Regions from separate parts of the Pedobacter sp. UYP1 genome, predicted to be linked through region 3. Evidence: riboswitches for the same ligand, from Rfam matches in the RefSeq annotation. Region 3 holds a riboswitch; each other region holds the start of a gene.
The links. Region 3 has a riboswitch for S-adenosylmethionine ahead of ABIB30_RS01050 (SusC/RagA family TonB-linked outer membrane protein). Riboswitches for the same ligand answer to the same signal wherever they lie in the genome.

Region 1 (6,083 bases), on a different contig from region 3:
ATCTATGGCATCATAAATATCTGTGATGCTTTTTCCTTTAACTGGCGGCAGGAGCTCAAAAGAAAACAAGGTTTTACCCTTGGCGTTGTTAACGTGGTCGGTGATCTTCATTTAAGTTTTGTTGTGAGGTTAATAGGCTAAATTCGGACTAAGCCATCTTTCGGTATCTTCAAGTGACATGTTTTTTCTGACTGCATATTCTTCTACCTGATCTTTGGTTATTTTCCCAAGGCCGAAGTATCTGGATTGAGGGTGTGAGAAATAAAATCCGCTGACTGCTGCAGTTGGATACATCGCAAAGCTTTCTGTTAAGCGCAGCCCGATCTTTTGTTCTGCACCTAATAAGTCAAATAATGTTTCTTTTTCGGTGTGATCCGGGCATGCAGGGTAACCTGGTGCCGGACGGATACCTGCGTATTCTTCTTTGATCAGATCTTCGTTAGTTAATTGTTCGTCTTTTGCATAGCCCCAGTAATCTTTACGGACTAATTCATGCAAGTGTTCAGCGAAGGCTTCAGCCAGCCTGTCTGCTAGTGCTTTTGCCATAATACTGTTGTAATCGTCATAGTTTGCTTCAAATTCAGCAACCATTTCGTCACAGCCAATACCTGTAGTCACAGCAAAACCACCAAAATAGTCCTGAACTCCGTCTTCTTTGGTTGCCACGAAATCTGATAAGGCATAATAAGGTTCTCCGGCAACTTTCTCCGCTTGCTGACGCAGGGTATGAATCGTTACGGGTTCGCCTGCTACGTCTAATACGATATCATCGCCTTTGGCATGTGCCGGCCAGAAACCGATAACTGCTTTAGCGGTCAGTAACTTTTCATCAACGATCTTTTGTAAAAGTACGCGGGCATCATCGTATAGTTTTTTTGCCTCTACGCCAACAGATTTGTCATTGAATATTTTTGGGTAACTGCCTCTTAATTCCCAGGTGTGGAAAAAAGGAGTCCAGTCAATATAAGGCACAAGGGTTTCCAGCGGGTAATCTTCGAATGTTTTAGTCCCGAGAAATTTAGGTGCAGGAGCTACAAGGGCAGGGTCAATCGTAAATTTATCGGTCCTTGCTTCTTCAATAGATTTGAAACGTTTATCATTGCGTTTATTCAAATGCGCTTCGCGTGCTTTATCATATTCCAGCCTGATATTATCAATATAACCACCGCGGGCTTCCGCGTTCATCAGAGTACTGCATACAGTCACACTTCTGGAGGCATCCAGCACGTGAATGGCTGGGCCCGAATAGTTCGGTGCTATTTTTACGGCAGCATGTATTCTGGAAGTGGTTGCGCCACCAATCAACAGGGGTACGGTAAAGCCTTCACGTTCCATCTCTTTGGCAAAGTGAACCATTTCATCCAGTGAAGGTGTAATCAGTCCGCTTAAACCAATAATATCTGCGTTAATTTCTTTGGCTTTTCTGATAATTTCCTGTGCAGGGACCATCACGCCTAAATCAACAATTTCAAAGTTGTTACAGGCCAATACCACGCCTACAATGTTTTTACCGATATCATGAACGTCACCTTTTACTGTGGCAAGTAAGATTCTGCCGGCCGAAGAGCTTTGGTCACCATCCGGGTTGTCCAGTTTCTCCTGCTCAATAAAGGGAAGCAGATAAGCTACAGCTTTCTTCATTACCCTGGCTGATTTTACGACCTGAGGGAGGAACATCTTTCCGGCACCGAATAAGTCACCTACGATATTCATTCCGTCCATTAGCGGACCTTCAATGACATGAATAGGGCGGTCGTATTGTTGTCTCGCTTCTTCTACATCGGCATCCAGGTATTCAATAATACCTTTGACCAAAGAGTGGGACAGACGGGATTCTACAGGTGCTTTTCTCCATTCTTCGTCTTTAACGAGTTCTTTTCCTTTAGATTTTACGGTTTCTGCAAAGTCTACCAGACGTTCTGTAGCATCTTCGCGGCGGTTTAATAAAACGTCTTCTACGCGTTCCAGTAACTCGGCAGGGATAGCTTCATAAACTTCCAGCATCCCGGCATTCACAATTCCCATATCCAGTCCGGCTTTAATGGCATGGAACAGAAAGGCAGAGTGCATAGCTTCACGTACGGTATTATTTCCTCTGAAAGAGAAAGATATATTGGATACACCACCACTTACTTTCGCATAGGGCAGGTTTTCTTTAATCCAGCGTGCTGCGTTGATAAAATCAACTGCATAGTTGTTGTGTTCTTCTAAACCGGTGGCTACGGTTAAGATATTCGGGTCGAAGATAATATCTTCTGCCGGGAAGCCAATTTCCTCTACCAGGATATCGTATGAGCGTTTACAGATTTCTTTTCTACGTTCAAAGTTATCTGCTTGTCCATTTTCATCAAAGGCCATCACTACGATTGCTGCACCGTAATTCATAATCTTACGGGCACTTTCACGGAATTTATCTTCTCCCTCTTTTAACGAAATGGAGTTGACAATCCCTTTTCCCTGTAAACATTTTAAACCGTTTTCAATGACACTCCATTTAGAGGAATCGACCATGATCGGCAGTTTGGAAATATCAGGTTCTGAAGCAATCAGGTTCAGGAATTTCGTCATTGCGGCTTCAGAGTCCAGCATCCCTTCGTCCATGTTCACGTCAATGACCTGCGCACCACCTTCTACTTGTTGCCTGGCAACGGCAAGTGCAGCTTCGTAGTCACCGCTTAAAATTAACTTGGAGAATTTTGGGGAGCCTGTGATATTAGTTCTTTCACCAATATTAACAAACATGCTTTCGGGCGTAATGGTTACGGGTTCAAGTCCGCTCAGGCGAAGGTAACGTGGTATTTCTGGTATTTGTCTTGGGGTAATATTTTTGGCTTTTGCGGCAATCGCTGCGATATGCTCTGGCGTAGTACCACAACAACCACCCACGATATTGACAAAACCGTGCTGAATAAAGTCTGAGACCAGTGACGCTGTTTCATTGGGCATTTCATCATAAGCGCCAAATTCATTCGGTAAACCTGCATTAGGGTATGCAGATACATAACAGGGTGCTTTAGCAGAGAGCTCTTCAATATGGGGCCTCATGTCTTTTGCACCCAATGCACAGTTAAAGCCTATGCTCAATGGGTTAGCATGAATGATTGAATTCAGGAAAGCTTCTACAGTCTGACCGGACAGTGTTCTGCCTGATGCATCTGTAATAGTTCCGGAAATCATAATCTCAATTTTACGCCCGATAACTTCTTCATATTTTTTGATTGCAAAGATTGCCGCCTTCGCATTTAAAGTATCAAAAATGGTCTCAATTAATAACAGGTCTGATCCGCCATCAACCAGTCCTCTGATTTGTTCGTAGTAAGCGTCAACTAGTTCATCAAAGGTTAAGGCTCTGTATCCCGGATCATTTACATCTGGTGAGATAGACAAGGTACGGTTGGTAGGGCCTACGGCACCTGCAACGAAACAAACGCGGTCTGGATTTGCGGCCATGAATTCATTGACTGCTTCTTTGGCTATTTTAGCACCTTCGAAACTCATTTCATAGTCAAGTTCTTCCATCTTATAATCCGCAAGAGAGATCCTTTGCGTACTAAAAGTGTTGGTCTCGATGATATCTGTTCCTGCTTTAAGATATTCGGTATGTATAGCTTTGATGATATCAGGACGGGTAATATTCAGCAGGTCATTATTTCCTTTGACGTCGCATGGATGATTCGCAAAGCGCTCTCCTCTGAAGTCTTCTTCAGTTAGGATATAGCGCTGGATCATGGTGCCCATTGCGCCATCGATGATTAGTATTCGTTTTTTAAGCTCTTCTCTTATGCTCATTATCTGTGTTGGATAGCCATTTGTCTGTATTCAAGCAACTAATGCGATGCCAGTATCTTGAAGACAGAAAATTTTATATAAAGGCCTAATCAGAAATCCGGTGTCGGATCGAATTAACTTATCTGTCAGGAACAGCCGAAACTGTTCGAGTAGAATGTAGCACCTTGTAAGCACAGGTTGCTAAGACTTCGTCGGGTCTAATCCCTCCGTCTTTCTTTATAAGCTCATACAAAAATGCAACAAAGAAAAATCATTTCCAAGCAAATAGAGTTTAAAGCATATAAAATTGCAAAAATCAGGCAAATGAACACATAGTACGGAACAATGTTCTGTGTGGTTAGCGTATTCTTCTATGGATGTAATTGAGAATAGTGCTAAAGATCAACAAAAAAAGGCCGGCCAGTGAAGTGCCCTTAATAAGTGTCTGACTTACTGAGGGCACTTCACTGGCCGGCTTTTTAACCAGGAATACTGGTTTATTTTCTTCCTCCGAATATTCTCAATAAGAAGATAAAGATATTCAGGAAGTCAAGGTATAGAGATAGGGCACCCATGATCGCTAATTTCTTAGTGTCATCAACAGCCATAGTACCACCGTTTTCTTCAATACCTGCCCCGATACGTTTCAATTTTTGAACGTCATAAGCAGTTAATGCAGTGAAAATCGCTACACCGAAGAAACTCATGATATAGTCAAAGCTTGAACTTTTCAGGAACATGTTCACTACACTGGCAATAACCAGTCCTACTACACCAATCATTAAGATTGATCCGAATTTACTTAAATCGGTGTTGGTGGTGTAACCCAGTACAGCCATTAAACCAAATATCCCTGCAGCAGCAGCAAAACAAGCTACTACTGAACTTGTTGTATAAATCAATAAGATAAAACTCAGACTGACACCGGTCAATACTGAATACAGAATAAATACGCCTAATAAAGCACTGTATGATAACTTACTCAGCCCTGCACTCATCAAAAGTACCAGTCCAAGCGGAGCAAACATAGCAACATAACCTATCATAGACATTTTACCTGTTTCCTGATTGATCAGGTAGCTTAACATTTCTGGCGTATTTGCCATGTAAACTGCAGCCAGTGTTGATAAACTCAACGCTACAAACATCCATAAAAACACGTTGGCAAAAAATTTCTTTGCAACTGTTCCTGTTTGGTTTTCCACAAATACTGATTGTTGTGACCAATTATTATTGTTGTTATCCATGTTATTTTAAAATTTAATTAAATATACGAATCTATTTGTATCAGCAAAAGCTATGCCCCTAGTCTTTTTGTCAGAATTTCTTCAACTTTATGGAAGATTTGAAGGGGTTTTGCTGTTCTCCATGCCAAATCGTCAAGTTCGCCACCAAAGTTGATATAGTAATCAATATTGCTGCTTCTGAATTCTTCAATTACATGCGGGTTGAAATTGAGTCCGGTGATCCATCCGTCTTCAACATCCTGGAACCATTCTTCATAATAGCTATCCTCTGAGGCGTGGAAATTAAGAATGTTTTCTCCAATCAGGATAAATTTGTTGATGCCTTCATCGATCATTAGTTCGAGAATTTCTCTTTTAAGCAGCATAATATCATTTCCTATGGCATCATTCCATTCACCGATAAATTCAATGATCGCATAATGATGGTCATAGTCCACAAACAGCACCTTAATATAAAGTGTATTGGAGCCAAAATCATCCCATTGCGGATGAATCAGGAAATTGTATAGCTGTTTATCGAAATAAAACTCAGAGTATTCGGTATTATAAAATGGTGACCGGGGGTCTTCCGCGGCTATATAGTCGTCACGCCAGCGGTAAAATGGTTCTATTTCGTGCATAATATTTTTATTTAGTACCGGCTTCCACAGCCTTTCTGACACTTCCGTAACGGATCAGCAGGTCTTCGGCTTTTTTATAGTCGATTTGTAGTTCATTCATGACCATTTGTGTACCTCTGTCAACGAGTTTATGATTCGTTAATTGCATGTCGACCATTCTGTTTCCTTTTACGCGGCCTAATCTGATCATAACAGTTGTACTCAGCATATTCAGGACTAGTTTCTGGGCTGTACCGGATTTCATCCGGGTGGATCCCGTTAAAAATTCCGGGCCTACGACAACTTCAACAGGGAAATCGCTGGCTTCGGCCACAGGGCCTCCTTCATTACAGATGATACAACCGGTGAGTACACCGTTTTCTCTTGCTCTTTTCAGTCCGCCTACCACATAAGGGGTAGTTCCTGATGCGGCAAGGCCAATCAGGCTGTCTTTTGCATTGATCGTAAA
Region 2 (6,083 bases), on a different contig from region 3:
TCTTCCTTCCGTATTGTTCTCATTGAAAGTATAAGCATCTTCTTCATACGAACCAAAAGGTGTACCATTTGTTCCATAAGCGATTTTTATCTTTCTGCGGTCATTGTAGTAATCATTACCCGTTCTGAAGTTCGCTGATAAACCATCTATTATTTTGTAGTTCAATTCTGCACTTCCAATCAACCGGTTACGAACCTGACCCACTGTGTTTTCGTAGGCAACAAAATATGGGTTACTATAATAGCTATTGTTCCAGTTGATATCTTTTCCATTCGCATCTTTATAGGTTTTTAATTGGTCTACATCAACCTGACGGCCAAACCAGGTAAACTGCAACATAGTGCTGCTTGCTCTTTTTCCTCCTGAACCAGGTAAGTTTGCACTTGTGTTTACATAATTAGCTGAGGCATTGAAAGTCAGCTTTGGTGTTATTTTATAAGTTGTGTTCAGTAAGAATGAGTTTTTTGATTGAGAAGAGTTCGGAATCACACCTTTCTGATCCAGGTTGTTATAAGAGAAACGTAAGTCATATTTATCTCCTGAACCTGAAATCGCAAGTCCATTATTCAAAGTATAACCCGTATTAAAGAAGTCACGTACATTATTTGGATGTGCGACAAAAGGAACAGCTACTCCGTTAGAATTAAATTGAGGGATTAAACGGCCGTCTAATCTTGGGCCCCAGCTTTCATCTACTCCATCATTCAGCCCCCCACCTTTACCATCTACATAGCTGAATTGGCCATTAGCACCTTGTCCGAATGAATTCTGATAAGATGGAATAGTTAACAAAGTAGAGAAGGTTGCATTGGAGTTCACGCTGATTCCTAAGCCAGGAGAGTTTTTACCTTTCTTAGTGGTAATCAGTACCACACCTGCCGCAGCACGGGAACCGTAAAGCGCAGCGGCATTGGGGCCTTTCAAGACACTCATAGATTCAATATCCTCCGAATTGATGTCAGAAATCGTATTAGCAAAATCTCGTGAGCCGCCTGAACCTAAATTTTGTGAATTATCTACCGGTACTCCATCGATTACAAATAGTGGCTGATTATTTCCTGATATAGAAGTCTCCCCACGGATAATGATCCTGGAAGAACCCATATCTCCCTGGCTATTGGTGATCTGTACACCTGCTACCTTACCAGATATGGAATTCAGCAGATTGGTCTCTTTCGCTTCAGAGATATCTTTTGATTTTAACTCCTGTACTGAATAACCTAATGATTTTTTCTCTTTAGGAATGTTCAAAGCTGTAACCACAACTTCACTCAGTTCATTAGAAGATTCATCTAATTGTATAGCTATCGTACTTGCTGAAGTTACTTTGAGTTCTTGAGTCGCATAGCCAATGGATACAATTTTTAAAATATCATTTGGTTTGGCGATGATAGAGAATTTACCATTTCCATCAGTTTGTGTACCAGCATTTGTTCCTTTAACAGAAACGCTTACGCCAGGAACGGGTTGCCCGTTAGATTTCTCGGTGACCACCCCGGTAATTTTAGCGGTTTGTGCCGCAGCAGTCTGTACGATGATAAAGGATAGCAGGATCCCAAATAAGTATTTGTAAGTTTTATACATATTAATGGTCTAGTTATATAATTGGTGTGTTTAATTCAATTTATTACGCATAACGTTCTTTGAACAGCTCTATTTATCAGGAATATTAAGGGAAGAGATGACAGCGACCAATTTACTTTATAGGTATATCTGTCACTTATCTTTTCCGCTTAAAGTGGATAGGAGTTAGCACCTTTTACAATTTGGGTGTATAGGTTGCTAAGACTTCATAGGGCCTTTCCCTCGGTCTTTCTTGATAAGTAGAAATCAATGAACAGCTAATTGTCGGGCAAATATATAAATAAACTACTAAATCTATAGTATATATTTCATTAGTAGGATATTCTGAGATTTGGCAGACAATTCGTCTATTATTTTGTTCAGATTGGAGGCATAAAAAAGGCCATTTCTCTGTTTTAGAGAATGGCCTTTGGATTGACTTAAGAAATTGGCTTAACGTATAGCATGCGCTATAGCTAGCTGATCGCCGAAGCGATTATATTCTCCTGATAACCAGATTCCAGATTTGCGTTCAATCCCAGCGCAACATTTTCTGCACAAGGGAAGATCAGCAGCGGTAAATTGGTATTTGCCGCCATCTTTTGCGTATTGCTTAAATTGAAAAGCTGCTCCAGAAAAGTTTTATGGCGATGTACCATTACAAAAACATTACAAGTCACGTTTTCTGCAAGCCATTTTAAGCCTGCTTTAACAGGAGCATGTTCTACTGCGCGGTAATAGATTTTAGGATAATTTATTTTATTAGCTACATCTTCCAGAAAGCCAGTGACTAATTTTTTAGTATCAGCTTCTGGCATCTCCGGATGTTGTATATGCGCCAGCGTAATCTCTGCATGAGATGGTTTTGCAAATTCGGTAAGCGCCTGAATAATATCCAGATCACTATCATCCATATCTGTTGCAAAAACAAATTTATCCAGCTTCTTAAAACTTTGGTTTTCTGGTACAATCAGCACAGGCAGGGGCACAGCGCCTATAATTTCCCGCATATGATTACCCATAATTAAGGAGCCCAGCCCCTTCCGGTGGGTGCCCATCACCAATAGCATCAGATCTCTGTTTGCTGATAGTTTGTTGATGTACCGGTATAAAGGTCCTTCCTGACACTTGTAATCAATAACGGGCCTGAAAGCATTAATCGGTAAAGTGGAGAGTTCTTCTTCTAGTCTTATGCCCAGCGCACGTAATTGTTCTTCACTATCCTTTTGTAAAATATTGTAATCTTCCATTGACCAGTAAACCTGCCCTCCTAAAGGTTCGGCCATTGGTACTAAAAAGGAATTATAAAGTGTAAGATTTGCATGAAGATGTTGTGCAAGGCGTAAAGCATAGCGTGCGGCATTTTCTGCATTGGCGGAAAAATCGGTCAGTACGGTTATCGTGTTCATAGCAAAGGATGTTTATTTTACCAGAGTAAAAGTGGTGATAAACAGGCTGTTTAGCTGTGACGCCCGTCATATTATCTAATGACATTCGTCATCAGGATCAAAAAAATTCACCTGAATATTTTGAATTATAAAAATACTTACTACATTTACGTAATCAGTTACGTAAATAGGTATATACAATGGAGTTTTTCAATCAGGTAGGTAAAAAGGCAATAGGAAGCAGGTTGCGGATGTTGACAGAGAAGATTACAGAAGATGCAGCTCAGATTTATCAATTTTATGATATCGATATCCAGCCAAAGTGGTTTCCGGTTTTCTATGTGCTTTCACAGGGAGAAGCAATGACCATTACTGCGATCGCTAAAGAAATTGGTCATTCTCATCCTTCGGTGAGTAAGATTATCGGAGAGATGGCAAAAAAAGGTTTAGTTGATGAGAAAAAAGACGAAGCCGATGGCAGGAAAAATATGGTCAGTCTTTCTCCAGAAGGAGATAAAATCAATGTAAAAATACAAGGTCTGTACGTTGATCTGGATAAAGCAGTAGAAGATATTGCGGCACAATGCAGAAATGATTTATGGAAAGCTATGGAAGAATGGGAGTTTTTACTAGCACAAAAAACAATTTCACGTCGTATGCAGGAAATTAAAAAAGAGCGCGAAAGTAAAGAAGTGACTATCGTGAATTACACACCAGAATATCAGCAGGCATTCAGAGCCTTAAATGAGCAATGGATTTCCACCTGGTTTAAAATGGAGCAGGCAGACTATAACGCACTTGATGACCCTCAGGGTTATATTCTGGATAAGGGAGGTTATATATTAGTTGCGCTTTACGAAGGTGAGCCTGCAGGCGTATGCGCGCTGATCAAAATGAATGATCCGGATTATGATTATGAGCTGGCTAAAATGGCTGTGTCACCGGCTGTACAGGGGAAAAGTATTGGCTGGTTATTGGGAAGTGCGATCGCTCAGAAGGCAAAAGAATTGGGCGCTCAGAAAATATACCTGGAAAGTAATACCGTTCTTAAACCAGCTATCAATTTATATCATAAATTAGGTTTTGTGAAAGTAGCTGGCCGGATTACTCCATACGAACGTTGTAATATACAAATGGAACTGGTGTTAAGTTAGATTTTCTGTTGTGCTTTAATAGCCAGATAACGGTTCACGACATTGACCGTTAAATTTTCTGGTGAAGTCAGGATACTGAGAATGCCATGTTTTGCCAATTCTTTGACCATGAGCCGCTTTTCGTAGACAAACTTCTCTGCGATGGTTTTAATGTAGATTCCTTCCACATCGCGGGCGGGTAAGTCATGCATGGATTTGACAGCTGTATTTTCAAAAAAGACGATCATCAGTAAATGAAATTTAGCGATATGTTTTAAAAAAGGAAGCTGTCTGTGTAGAGCAGACATGCTTTCATAATTTGTGAAAAACAGAATCAGGCTCCGCTGCTTAATGACACTGCGGATAGCCAGGTGCAGCGCTTCAATATTGCTTTCCAGGTATTGGGTCTTTTCCTTATACAAAACTTCCATTATTTTGCCCAGCTGTCCAGGTCTGCGGTCTGCAGGCACTATACTCCCTACCTTTTCCGAAAGTGTGATCAACCCTGCTTTATCATCTTTCAATAAGGCCACATTAGACAGCACTAAACTTGCATTAATTGCGTAATCCATTAAACTCAATCCATCAAAAGGCATTTTCATCACTCTCGACTTGTCAATGATACAGTAAATATGCTGTGCTTTTTCCTCTACAAAAGAATTTACCATCAGTTCACCTTTTCTGGCAGTTGCTTTCCAGTTTACCGTGCGGTAATCATCACCCTGAACATAATTTTTTACCTGGTCGAATTCCATACTATGTCCAACACGTCTTATTTTCTTAATTCCAATCTCAGTCAGCCTGTTTGAGATCGCCATCAGTTCATATTTGCGCAACTGCAAAAATGAAGGGTAAACGGGAATAGCATAAGTAGTTCCGAAATTAAATCTGCGGGAAACCAGGCCTAATGGTGACTTTACATACAAGCGGGTTTGCCCAAATACATATTCGCCTCTTTTGACTGGCCTTAAGGTATAAGTGATTGTTTTATGTTCCCCGGGTTTTAACCTGCTTTTGAACCATAAATCTCTTTTTTGAAATTGAAAAGGAATCTCATCTATAATCCCAATTGCAATAGGGAAGTTGAAAAAACTCTCTACATAAATATGAAGCTCATTGTCATCTCCATTACTTAGTCTTTCGGGAAGATCACGGCGTGAAAACACGCCCTTACCTCTAAATAATAAAACCAGGTCAATAAAGACCAGCAGCAGTAATGCCCAGAAGCAGATATAAGGCAAGTCACCTAACCATGGCAAAAAAAAAGCAAACAGGAATAAGCTAATACATAAGCCTAAACCGGCAAACAATCTTTTACCCAGAAAAAGGTCTTTATAATATTTGATGAATAAGTGTTTCAATCTTTTGCAGTTTACCTTGGGATCTCTATTTTTTGAATAATCTGAGCAACGATATCACTGGGTGTCAAGCCCTCCATTTCTTTATCAGGACTGAGCATGATGCGGTGCGCGAGTACAGGAACTGCTACTTTAATGATATCTTCAGGAGTCACAAAGTCACGGCCCTGCATTGCAGCTATGGCTTTTGCTCCATTAATCAATGCTAAAGAAGCACGCGGCGAAGCCCCCAGGTACAGCGACTTATTATTCCTGGTTTCGTGGACAATCTTTGCCGCATAGTCAATTAATTCAGGCTCTACATGTAAGGCTTTAACCAGTGCGCGGCAAGTCTTGATCTGATCTATACTTAAAACGGCTTTAACTTCTTTCAGGTCATCCTCCAGCCTATGCTGATGTTGTCTGGACAAGATGATGATCTCTTCTTCAAGCGTAGGATATTTAATCTCTATCTTAAATAAAAACCGGTCTAACTGTGCTTCCGGCAGTCTGTATGTCCCCTCATGTTCCACTGGATTTTGTGTAGCCAGTACCATAAAAGGTTCATCCATCTGATAAGTCTGGCCATCTACAGTGATCTGCCGCTCTTCCATCACCTCAAACAGCGCAGATTGTGTTTTTGCGGGAGCACGGTTAATTTC
Region 3 (6,083 bases):
TACATTTTCGGCTCCTGATAAGCCTTCGGTATAAGGGACATCTCCATAAGCGTCTACCAATCTTTGATAGTTAAACACTTTACCAATATGCGCTATAGCATTAAATAACGCAAGTTGAGGATCGTTCTGAGATTTAGAAATAATATATTGATAGTCTTTAAGATTCGTAAATACATTATCCCACAAGGCAGTATTCGAGGAAGAAGTAAAGTTGTAAGAATATATATCGTTAAAACCACTTACGCCTCTGCCTGGTAAATGATAACCAATCAAAATAGAGGCATAATTGTTATAGGTGAGCGTATTAGCAGCCGTTACAGTAATTGCATTAGGTAATATTAGTGCAGGCTGTATGTTAGAGCCAGTCGCACTGTTTGGGTTATTATTGATGTCAAGATCTTTTTTGCAAGCGCTGAGTAAGCTTAACAGGATCAGCAGGGTAAATATGTTGAGATATTTTTTCATGGTCTGTGGTTAAAGGGTTACGGATAGTGTGGCTCCAAAATATCTGGTAGGAGGGGTTTGATCCAGCGTGGATACACCAACTGCGTTATTGTTATTTGCACTGTAATCCGGATCTGTATATTCATTTGATTTTGGAACCCATAACAGCAGGTTACGGCCCTGAACACTTATAGTCACTGCTTTTACAGCTTTCATATTAGTCAAAAGACTTTTAGGCAAATTATAAGCTAAAGATACTTCTCTCCATTTCCAGTAATTTCCTGAATACACGTAATTACTTGATATACTTCTATTTGGAGCTCCACTGGTCCAGAAAGCTGTTCCTCCATCAGATGTAGTTATACTATTATTGGCGACATATTTACCAGTTGCAGGGTCAAGATAGGAGGAGTTTGGAAACACAAAACGTTCTCTGTTATAATATGCGCTTCTGGCAGATGCTCCGGCGAAATCCAGGTTATTACCTAATGATATTGCCGCTACTTTATAACCGCCTCTGTATTCAAAGAGTGAGGTTAAAGTAAAGTCTTTCCAGGAAACCTGAAGATCAAGTCCCAAGCGGTATTTTGGAGAAGTATTGCCCAGATTTTGAGTTGTAGGTGCTTTACCAGGATATCCTGTATTTGGATCAACGATAACACGGCCCTGGTCATCACGCAGATAATCAGTTACAATAATCGAATTGACTTGCTGGCCTTCGACCGCATAAATTACACTGCTTTTATTGATACTAATTGTTTTTAGGGTAGGATGCAGGGACTTCAGGAGGTTTTTATTGCTGGTAAAATTACCACCGACAACCAGTTTCCAGTCTTGTGTTCTGATTGGGGTGAAATGTAAGGTGGCTTCAAGACCTTTATTGGTAACTTCTCCTGTATTGATCAGGTAACTTGAAAAACCAGTAGAAATTGGAATACCTGCATAGATAGCCTGACCTTTAGTACTGGTATAGTAATAGCTTAAACTTGCATCTACACGATTGTCTAAAAGTCTGAAATCTGTTCCCAGCTCATAACCTGTAGTTGTTTCTGGTTTAAGGTCTTTAGACGCCAGTGTCCCATTTTGTGTAAAATAAGTACCATTAGAAAAGCCTGTTACTGAATCGAAAACAGGATCAAGAGCGTAAGGGTCTATATTGACTAATCCGGTTTTAGATACGGCACCTCTGATTTTAAGGTAATCAACAATTTTATTTTCTTTTAATTCGGGGAAAGCATCTGATACGACAAATGATAAATCAGCTGAAGGATAAAAAAACGACCTGTTATCTTTATTTAGTAACGAAGTCCAGTCATTTCTGCCACTTAAATGCAGATATAAATAGTTCTTGTAGCCCAGGGTCGCATCTGCCCAAAGTCCATATAGTTTACTTTTAGTATTCGATTCCGAAGGGATATCTACACCTGTGCGGTTACCGATGTTATACAAATCCGGAATCACCAATCCATTACCAATTAACCCAATGTCTTTAGAAGTCTTGTTCACTGAAGAAGCGCCTAATATTAAATTCAGCGAGAAATCTTTGACATCTTTTTTAATATTCACCAGGAAATCGTTGCTGAATCTTGAAGTCTGATCAGCATCATCACCTACAGAACCGGCAAAGTTTGTTTTACCTAAAGACTGAGAATAACTACTGTAAATACCTATCGCAGAATGCGACTTCTGTGTAAAGTACCTGTTTGATAAACCCGCACGATAAGTGAAGTTAAGCCATTGAAGTGGAGCCCAATTTAATTCTACTTTTCCTGTAAGATATGCGTTCTTTGATTTTTGACGTTGATTTGCAGCATCCCAATAAGGATTCAAATAAAAAGGGCTGTAAAAACCATCTAATGATGCATATTTATCATTTTGCCAATCTTTATAATTTAGTATAGGAATATTTGCCGGAACATTTACTAAATCAGCATAAACTGTGGCTGTTGCACTGGTAATATCATAATTGTTTTCTACATAATTGCTGGAATAACTTACGGTCAGGTTTGGAAGAATTTTTCGCGTTCCGTTAACTCTAAGAGAGAGCCTGTTAAATTTATCACCTGGCGTTGTTCCTGTGCCTTTCAAATACTGTCCGGCAAGATAGGTAGTAGATTTGCTATCTCCAGAAGATGCTGAGAAATCTGATTGATTGGTCACGCCTGTCTGCCAGAAATCTCTCCGGTCTGATCTTGCAGAATAAATAGCCTGTTGTTGTTCACCATTTGCCAATGGGAAACCTAATGGTTTTAAGCTTCCATCAAATGCAGGGCCGTATTGTTGATTCTCTGTAGGACTGAAAATTTGCCCGTCGGCAGTAGACCCGGCACCAAACCTGGTTTGAAGTTTAGGGTAGAAACTTACTTGTTCCAAAGTAGTTGTATTAGAGAAACGGATAATTGGTTTTCCTTCTTTACCTTTTTTAGTGGTCACAAGCAGCACTCCGTTAGAGGCTTCTGAACCATACAATGTAGCGCCGGCAGCACCATTTAAGACAGAAATTTCTTCTACATCTTCTGGATTGATATTGCCTAATATAGAACTGGGTACCACGACATTATCTACAACTACCAAAGCCGTATTGTCTCCTGTGAGTGAGCGGTTACCTCTTAAAACAAGCCTGTAGTTAGGGTTAACTCCGCTGGTAATTGCGTTTGCTTGTAACCCGGCAACTTTTCCGACCAGACCGCCTGCAATGGTAGGGGACTTACCCGCAGTCAGCTCTTCGCTGTTTATCCTTGTCGCAGTATACCCTTGTTCTTTGGGTTTACGAAGGATACCCCCAGCAGAAACAACAACTTCATTCAGATTGTTATCATCTGGTTTAAGGCTTACATCAGCAGTACTTTTTCCATTTAGTTTGAATTCGTGTTTCTGGAAACCTATAAAACTGATGAGCAGTATATCATCTGGTCCAGGGTTTTTAATAATAAATGAAAACTTTCCATCTGCACTAGTTACAGCACCCAGACCTGTGTTTTTTAGTTTGATACTTACGCCTGGTAATGGCAATCCATCTTCTTTAGAAGTTATTGTACCGGTTATTTTTCTTTCTTGTTGTGCTTGAGCAATATTTGATATTACAATTACGGACAGAAATATAAAGAGTTTGAGTAAATTCTTTCTCATTGCATAGTTTTAATAAAGTTTGGGGTATAGTCGTTCAGGTCAGTTTAGAAGACTAAATGACTGGGTTAATAAATCGGGAAATGTGCAGGTGCTAATTCAACTCCAAACAGTTATAAAGAGGACATGTTCTGATGAAAAGAATTTCCAGGGATATACAATTCTGAGTACAATAAGGTGTCAGGCAGGTAGTCGTAATTTTCATTATATTTGTTTGAGTGGTTTAAAACATTAATTCGCATTTGTGTTCGATGACCGTTATAACTCAATAAGGGGCGGGCTCTAACCGCTCCTTATTTTTTACGGTATTTTTTTGAAATTTTAAGAATTGTAATTTATTGCATAATGCTCCTTTCCTAAAAGAATTTATTTGTTAAACGTTAATTTTATTCTTCTCTCTATAAAGCCAATATGGTTTTATAGCTGAATCAGGAAGGGATGAATGCTTCATTGAATTGAATACTTCATACTTATCTTTATCACTTGTGTAATAAGGAATTAGCACCTTGTAAGAAACAGGTTGCTAAGACATCGATGGGCCTTTCCCTCCGTCTTTCTTGATAAGAATTATAATAATAAGAACTGCTTATAAAGCAAAAGTAGTCATAAATAATAAAAACTACTAATCTGGTATACTATTATTTTTAAATGGTCGTTATCTCTGTTTTTCTGTATAATCATTGTGTATTTATACAGAAAAACAGGAATATGCTATTTTGATTTTGCATCAAGTATCTCTGCAAGTTTCTTCTGAAGATCTTCTTCTCTTAAACCTTTAGCTATAATTTTTCCAGAAGGGTCAATCAGAAAATTAGCAGGTATCGATCTGATACCATAAAGTTTTGCTACTGCGTTATCCCAGAATTTTAAATCTGAAACATGAGTCCAGGTTAGCTTATCATCTTCGATTGCTTTTAACCAGGCTTCTTTTTTACCAGGCTGATCTAAGGAAACTCCTAATACTGTAAATCCTTTATCTTTATACTTATTATAGGCAACAACTACATTTGGATTCTCTCTTCTGCAGGGACCGCACCAGGAAGCCCAGAAGTCAACCAAAACATATTTTCCTTTAAAGTCAGCTAATTTTACAGGTTTATCATTTACATCATTCTGCGTAAAATCCAAGGCTTGCTGACCAATTTTCGTCTTTTTTGCAGCTTCAAAGAAACCTGCAATACTTTTCCCTGTACTGGTTTCACGAACTTTTGGTGAAAGCCCATTGTAAAGCTGTTCTGCTTCTGATTGTACTTTATCGTCTGTGGCTAATTGAGATAAGACAACGAGACTTACATAAGATGATGGGTTTTTACGGACGAAGTCCAGATAAATCGGGGTCAGGCCTTCTGAGATTTTATCATAACGATCAGAGAAATTTTCCACGAACGCTTTATCATTTTTTTGTTCTGGAGTGAACTTTGAATATTCTTCATTAAGTGTGTTCAGCTGATCCTGAATAGATTTAGAGTTTGCTTTTAGTTTACTGTTATCAGCATTGACTAAAGAACCACTCACAATAGCGTGTTTAAGAGAGTCTGCAGAAGTTACTTTAATATTTGCAGGCTCTATATAGAATGATAAGGCATCGCTTTTGGTTCCTTTAGTGGGAGACTTTTTATATAAGACACTTCTTACCGGATCTTTAATTTTGCCAGTGAAGGTAAAAACACCTTTCCCTGCAATTGCAGAATCCAGTATACTTTTTCCATCCGAATTATAAGACAGGAAAATTTTATCTCCTGGTAATAGTCCTTTTATTTCTCCCTTAATGCTGAATGGTTCCTGGGCAAATAAGGCGAATGGGAGCAGGGCTCCGGCGAGCAGTGTAGAAGTTTTTTTCATTTATGGTTGGTTTAACAGGATTAGTTCACAAAGATAAATAAAACACTACTATTTTAGTATACTTTATTTATAATAATATTTTTTACTCATTTATTGGGATCAAGTCATCAACTTGTGGATCAGGGATTAAATTTCAAGTTTTGGGTTTGATATTTTTTGAGTTCAAAGCTGCTGGTTACGATTTTTTAATAAGCTAATTGCTTCCTGATTTTATAGTTCAATTTATCCTTATTAAACGCTCCTGATTACTTTGATAAGAGATCGGTCAACCCTTCAGCGGAATTCTCAGGGGGAGGAAAGATCCTGATTTTTCCAGGCTTGCTACTTTGACGAAAGTTCTCTGATGCCTTTCGGTTTCCCATTGATTTTTTCATTGTGCCCGGTACAGAACTTTTGAAACAACCTGTACTCCAAACTGCTGCTTTAAAAATGAAATCGTTCAGGATTCCCTTTGAAAATTTACCCGTTAAACTTCCCATAATAAATAAATGCCTTTCCACCAATGTAAGCCATTAGCGTTAAAGATTATCCTGATACGTAAAAAATGTCCGCAATTGTCCGCAGCTGTCTGCAATTGTCCGCAGTTGTCCGTGGGTTAGTCAAAGGGAAAATTATAATTCCATTAATCTTCATCCGGTTATGCTTTGGTTGTGCCTGAGTGGTGGTCGGTG

Region 1: linked by a shared signal. The riboswitch ahead of metH (methionine synthase) and the one ahead of ABIB30_RS01050 (SusC/RagA family TonB-linked outer membrane protein) in region 3 are both predicted to bind S-adenosylmethionine.
Region 2: linked by a shared signal. The riboswitch ahead of ABIB30_RS06685 (SusC/RagA family TonB-linked outer membrane protein) and the one ahead of ABIB30_RS01050 (SusC/RagA family TonB-linked outer membrane protein) in region 3 are both predicted to bind S-adenosylmethionine.

The regions. Positions count from the first base shown of each region.
Region 1 is NZ_JBEPPL010000011.1:58,834-64,916, reverse strand. Features, by position in the region: gene metF (methylenetetrahydrofolate reductase [NAD(P)H]) at 1-111, opposite strand, end outside; gene metH (methionine synthase) at 130-3,789, opposite strand; SAM riboswitch class I at 3,905-4,014, opposite strand; gene ABIB30_RS19225 (Bax inhibitor-1/YccA family protein) at 4,266-5,015, opposite strand; gene ABIB30_RS19220 (hypothetical protein) at 5,066-5,635, opposite strand; gene murQ (N-acetylmuramic acid 6-phosphate etherase) at 5,643-6,083, opposite strand, start outside.
Region 2 is NZ_JBEPPL010000002.1:619,675-625,757, forward strand. Features, by position in the region: gene ABIB30_RS06685 (SusC/RagA family TonB-linked outer membrane protein) at 1-1,584, opposite strand, end outside; SAM riboswitch class I at 1,718-1,826, opposite strand; gene ABIB30_RS06690 (universal stress protein) at 2,040-2,972, opposite strand; gene ABIB30_RS06695 (bifunctional helix-turn-helix transcriptional regulator/GNAT family N-acetyltransferase) at 3,152-4,105, shown strand; gene ABIB30_RS06700 (DUF58 domain-containing protein) at 4,102-5,445, opposite strand; gene ABIB30_RS06705 (AAA family ATPase) at 5,457-6,083, opposite strand, start outside.
Region 3 is NZ_JBEPPL010000001.1:241,120-247,202, reverse strand. Features, by position in the region: gene ABIB30_RS01055 (SusD/RagB family nutrient-binding outer membrane lipoprotein) at 1-465, opposite strand, end outside; gene ABIB30_RS01050 (SusC/RagA family TonB-linked outer membrane protein) at 475-3,573, opposite strand; SAM riboswitch class I at 4,038-4,137, opposite strand; gene ABIB30_RS01045 (redoxin domain-containing protein) at 4,282-5,412, opposite strand.